Regions from separate parts of the Lysinibacillus sp. NPDC093197 genome, predicted to be linked through region 1. Evidence: riboswitches for the same ligand, from Rfam matches in the RefSeq annotation. Region 1 holds a riboswitch; the other holds the start of a gene.
The links. A riboswitch is a leader RNA that binds a small molecule or an ion and turns the genes downstream of it on or off. The one in region 1 is predicted to bind lysine.
Positions count from the first base shown of each region.

Region 2: another riboswitch for lysine. It lies ahead of ACIP9G_RS01400 (transporter substrate-binding domain-containing protein); the one in region 1 lies ahead of ACIP9G_RS15810 (aspartate kinase).

Region 1 covers NZ_JBIVOH010000006.1:21,883-25,073, forward strand. The annotation lists gene ACIP9G_RS15810 (aspartate kinase) at 1-1,118, opposite strand, end outside; lysine riboswitch at 1,221-1,399, opposite strand; gene uvrC (excinuclease ABC subunit UvrC) at 1,538-3,191, opposite strand, start outside.
Region 2 covers NZ_JBIVOH010000001.1:278,495-281,685, forward strand. The annotation lists gene ACIP9G_RS01395 (amino acid ABC transporter permease) at 1-464, opposite strand, end outside; gene ACIP9G_RS01400 (transporter substrate-binding domain-containing protein) at 786-1,637, opposite strand; lysine riboswitch at 1,757-1,942, opposite strand; gene odhB (2-oxoglutarate dehydrogenase complex dihydrolipoyllysine-residue succinyltransferase) at 2,284-3,191, opposite strand, start outside.

The DNA.
Region 1 (3,191 bases):
ACCATTTTTACTGCAATATCCTCGCGGCGTAAACGGTCAAACATTCGTGCAGCAACGCCAGGATTTGATGCCATGCCTGATCCTATAATTGAAACTTTCGCTAAGCCAATTTCAAAATCTGCAAAGCTAAAACCAAGTGACAATTTACTATCCTCTAGTACACGTAAAGCATCAGCAAACTCTTCTTTTAAAATTGTAAAAGATACTGATGGTCTCACACCTTCTATAATAGCTTGCACAATAATATCAACATTAATGCGATTGTCTGCAAGTATAGCAAACATATCTGCTAACGATGCAGTTGAGTATGTATCATAACCGATTGTTAGGCGAATGGTATCAGACTCATAAGCAACACCACGTACAATTAAATTTTTCTCCATTTCAACTTCCTCCTTCAATAAAGTACCTTCTGTATCTACTACACTTGAACGAATAATGACTGGGATTTGAAACTTTTTTGCGAGCTCCACTGCACGTGGATGTAAAATATGTGAACCTAAATGTGATAGTTCAAGCATTTCATCATATGAAATCTCCTTTAACTTTCTTGCTTTTTCAATATGACGAGGATCTGCTGTATAAACTCCATCCACATTTGTATAAATGTCAACACGTTCCGCTTCTAATGCGGCTGCAATGGCTACTGCTGTGGTTTCGGCTCCACCCTTACCAAGTGTTGTTATATTGTGTGCACTATTAATGCCTTGCTCCCCCGCAACAACGACAATTTGTCCTTGTATCAAATGTTCTTTCATACGGCTCACATCGATATGGTCGATACGTGCATTAAAATGTTTCGCATCTGTATGCACACCAGCCTGCCAACCAGTCAATGAAACTGCATCATAGCCTTCCTCTTGTAAAGCAATTGCAAAAAGGGCACTTGCTAATTGTGAGGTCGTTGATAGTAGTACATCCATCTCACGTTTAGAAGCATCGTCTGATAAATCACGTCCCATCTTCGCTAAGTCTTTAGCTGTGCGACCCATTGCTGCAGTCACCACTACTACTTCATAGCCAAGCTCTTTTTTGGCTATCGCTATTTTAGCGACCTCTCGAATCTGCTCAGTTGAAGCTATTGCAGGTCCGCCAAATTTCAATACAATACTCGCCATTTTCATCATTCTCCTTTTATCAATTCGTCTCTAGAACAGCAAAAAGGCAGCCCTCACATAACGTGAAAGCTGCCTGCAACATGTACAATAAAAAGCTTGCGCATGTGTGATAGCTCTCCGAAACGTAAAGATTCGACAGTCTTACATCTATTAAATGCAAAACCAGCAAAGTATCGGAAACAACGATACTTCACTTCGGCAAGCTCCCCTTTCACAAATTGTCACTGGATTTGTCCATCCTTCAATGTGCTACTATTGAATCTTGCACCTCTATCATCACTTAAAATAGTGAATTTATTAATTTTCCCTTTATGAAAATACTTCCTTTTTATGCATTGCTCACATAAACATTCATACAAGGTGTAATAGAACAAGATAGTGTTTTCACTTCTTTGTTCTATGACAACCTTAGCATATGTCTAATCCTTTGACAATGTCTGTTGTTGAAAATAATTGTAAATACTGTTCGCTAAGTTCGCAGGTATTCCCGCTTCTTGAAGTGCAAGCTCACTTGCCTCACGAATCTTTTTAACAGAGCCGAAATGCTTCAATAATTGTTGCTTGCGCTTTGGACCAACACCTTCAATTCCATCTAGAACAGATTGAATAGCATTTTTCTCATGCTGTTGGCGTAAAAATGTAATGGCAAAACGGTGTACTTCGTCCTGAATACGCTGTAGTAAATAAAACCCGTCACTTGTCCGCTTTAATGCAATGACATCGGGCGGATCTCCAAATAAAAGCTGTGATGTATTATGCTTTTCATCTTTTGCTAAGCCCGCAATTGGGATAACAAGACCAAGCTCATCCTCTAACACTTCTCGCGCTACTTCCATCTGTCCTTTACCGCCATCTATTAGAACTAAATCAGGCAATGGCAATCCTTCTTTCAATACACGCGTGTAACGGCGACGTATCACTTCTTGCATTGCTCCGTAATCGTCATGTTTAGCGGCTGTGCGTGTCTTGTATTTACGATATTCCTTCTTTGCAGGTTTACCATCAATAAACACAACCATTGCTGATACCGCATCAGCACCATGCATATGACTATTATCAAATGCTTCAATGCGAAGAGGTGCTGAAATCCCCATTGCTTCACCCAATGCCTCGCAAGCACCAATTGTTCGCTCTTCCTGTCGCTCAATTAGCTGGAATTTTGCCGCCACAGCAATTTCTGCATTTTTCATGGCCAAATCTACTAGTTCCTTTTTTTGTCCTCGCTTCGGCGTTAGCACTTTAACCTCTAATAATTCCGTTAAAATTGCTGCATCAATTGACTGAGGAATAAAAATTTCCTTAGGCTTAATATGCTCAGGCTTTTCATAAAAGCGGCCAACAAATGTTAAAAATTCTTCCTCAACATCCTGATAAATAGGGAAGATAGAAACATCGCGTTCAATCAACTTACCTTGACGAACGAAAAAGACTTGCACACACATCCAGCCCTTTTCAACTGCATAACCGAATACATCGCGATTCGTAGTATCACTGGACACAATTTTTTGCTTTTGCATAACCGTTTCAATATGTGCAATTTGATCGCGGAACTCTTTCGCTCGCTCAAATTCTAGTTGCTCAGCTGCAGCCAACATTTTCGCTTCAAGCTCTTTTTTTACTGTCTCTACTCCACCATTTAAGAACTTCGTCATATCTTCAATCATATCGTGATATACTTGTGCATCAATTTCTTTTACACACGGCGCTAAGCATTGTCCCATATGATAATACAAGCAAACTTTTGAAGGTAATTGTACACATTTTCGAAGTGGGTATAGTCTATCAAGCAGCTTTTTTGTCTCACTTGCTGCATACGCATTTGGATAAGGGCCAAAGTATTTTGCTTTATCTTTTTTTACTTTCCGTGTTGTAATAAGCCGTGGATATTTTTCATTCGTAATTTTTATATACGGATACGTTTTATCATCCGTTAGCATGATATTGTATTTAGGATCGTGTAGTTTAATAAGGTTCAACTCTAAAATGAGTGCCTCTAAATTAGAAGAAGTCACAATGTACTCAAAATCCTCAATCTCACCAACAAGGCGCTGAGTTTTTCCTTCATGCGTTCCT
Region 2 (3,191 bases), on a different contig from region 1:
GCAACTTGCGGTAATACAACATGCATCATAATTTGCACATGCCCCATGCCAATCGCAGAAGCAGCTTCGTATTGACCTTTATCGATAGAGACAATCCCACCACGTACGATTTCAGCCATATACGCACCCGTATTCAGTGAAACGACTAAAATACCAGCAGTAATAAAGTGCATATCGATGCCAAAAGCAATATCTAGCCCGTAAAATACTACCATTGCCTGTACAATCATTGGTGTACCACGGAAAAATTCAACATAGCATGTCAGTATAAAATTAATACATTTTAATAAAAAATGTTTTATACTTTTTTTACGAACTGGAATGGTATGCATAATCCCAATAAAAAATCCGATGAATGCACCAATAATTGTACTGATTGTTGAAATGAGTAACGTATAATACGCTCCTCGTAAAAACATTTGCCAGTTGTTTTCTATAATAGAAATGATCCATTCTAAACTCATGATGTTCCTCCTAACAACGTGTTGTTGCTTTATATCAATTATGCCTTTTGTGAAATCATCTCTTCATTTGAATTCATTTGCTTTATTCAAAATATGTGACACACTTCTTAGACATGACTTTATTCAGAATGACTGCCTCTCTGAACAAACTAAATATGATAAAGGCTGTCCCAGTCGCTCTTAGCAAAATGTCACGACTTTCAATCAGTAAAAATCAACTTCTCTATATGTTGTAAGTGAATTTTCACTTAGAGAAAACAGCATACTTGAAATTTCCGGTATGCTGTTTTTTCGTTAAGGACAACCCTATCTCTTTTTGTATTACTGAGCTGCAGGTTGTTGAAGAATAGCTTCTTCCATAATTTTTTGGCGATCATCTTCTGAAATACCTTTTAAGATTTCATTAATTTTATCTAGACTAGCATCACCTTTACGTAAACCAACTGCAATTGAAGTATTTGAAATATCTGTATCAAATCCTTCTTCAAAAGATACAAATGTGAATTTGTCATTAGCTGCTGCTGCCGAAATACCTTCTGGACGTTCAGCTACATAGCCATCAATTTTGCCAGCTTCTAGAGCTACACGCATTGCAGAGAAGTTTTCCATCGCTGTTTGCTTTTCTACACCTTTAATTTGATCGATAACATTATAGTTAGATGTATTTAGCTGAGATGTAACTTTTGCACCTGAAAAATCTTGAATTGATTTTGCATTTTCATATTTGCTACCTTTTTTAATTACCATTACGAAATCAGAAGTGTAGTAGTTTTCAGTGAAATCAATTGTTTGTTTACGTTCTTCTGTTGGAGACATCCCTGCTACAATCGCATCGATTTTTTTTGACTGAAGCGCAGGTACTAAACCGTCCCATTCCATTTTTACTACTACTAATTTTTTACCTAAGCCATCAGCGATTTTTTTCGCCATTTGTACATCGTAACCGCCTGCATACTCTGCATTATCAGCAATTTTCACTGCTCCGTTTGCATCATCTTGCTGAGTCCAGTTAAATGGAGGATAACCTGCTTCCATCCCAATGCGGAACTCTCCACCAGTTTCTTCCTTTGAACCATCACCTGTTGTCTTTTCATCCTTGTCACCAGAACCACAAGCCGCTAACACGATTGCTGTCATTGCTGTTAACATAAATAACAACCATTTTCTTTTCATCTAAAACTCCCCTTTTCTGTAAAAAAAATAAAGCAACTGTACAAAAAAAGACCTAAGTTTTGAACTTAGGTCTTACCTTTTATTGACAGTTGCCCAAATCCTCACTATAATTTCCATGTTTCCGAGATAGCACAACCTAGTAAACTGGAATTGAATTTACTAGGACAGTCCTGCACTTATTCACTGCAGACCCAGCATAAAAGTACGAGCTCCTTTTATACTTCGGCGATATTTCCTTCTCCATTACGTCTTCGCTTGCTTATACTCAGCAATGGACTAATAAATACCGCGCCTCTACCTCACAAAAAACAAAAGTGAGGTTTGTTTATTTAAATGATATATAGATATTACTATAAAGCTAGCATAGTCGTCAAGATAGTTTTATCATTTTTCTGACTAATTACAAAATTAGCCTATAATCCTTTTAAAATCCATAAATAAAGTAGAATAACATTAACTATGTTTGTCATCATTTCACAAATTTTTATTATAAAAAACAAGATTTATAAACCATAAGAATCGATTTCCCAGTCAAATAAAGGCCATTAAGACCATCAAGCAAATTTCATTATAGCGTAAATCAATCTAAATGAAAAACCCTGCTAAACAGTTAAGTTTGCAGGGTTTGAATACTTAATTTATCGAATTAAGAATTTAATAATAAATCTTCTGGATTTTCAAGTAACTCTTTAACTGTTTTAAGGAAGCCTACAGAATCTTTACCATCGATAATACGGTGGTCGTAAGATAATGCTAAGTACATCATAGGACGAATTTCTACTTCGCCATTTACTTCTACAGGGCGTTTTTTAATTGAGTGCATTCCTAAAATAGCAGCTTGTGTACCGTTCATAATAGGTGTTGACATTAATGAACCGAATACACCACCATTTGTAATTGTGAATGAACCACCTTGAAGATCAGCTAAACCTAATTTTTTATCGCGTGCTTTTTTAGCTAAGTCTGCAATTGAATCTTCAATTTCAGCAAAGTTTTTGCGGTCAGCATCGCGTACAACTGGTACTACTAAACCTTCTTCAGTTGATACAGCTACACCAATATCAAAGAAGTTATTTAAGTGAATTTCATCGCCAACGATTTGAGCATTCACATAAGGGTATTTTTTAAGCGCCGCAACAACAGCTTTTGTGAAGAATGACATGAAACCAAGCTTAGAGCCAGTAGACTCAAAGAATTGATCTTTTTTACGAGAACGTAGTGCCATAACATTTGTCATATCTACTTCATTGAATGTTGTAAGCATAGCAGTCGATTGCTTAACTTCTAATAAACGTTTAGCAATTGTTTGACGACGACGGCTCATTTTTTCAACTGTAACACGTGACTCATCAACAGCTACTACTGCTTTTGGTGCTGCTGGTGTCGCTTGAGGTGCTGCTACAGGTGCTGTACCGTGAGCTGCAACGTCTTGTACACGTACGCGACCTTGTGGATCAACTGGAGATACAGCTGCAAGATCAATACCTTTTTCACGAGCAAGTTTACGTGCTGCAGGAGATGCAATTACACGCTCGCCAGAAGTTTCTTCCACAA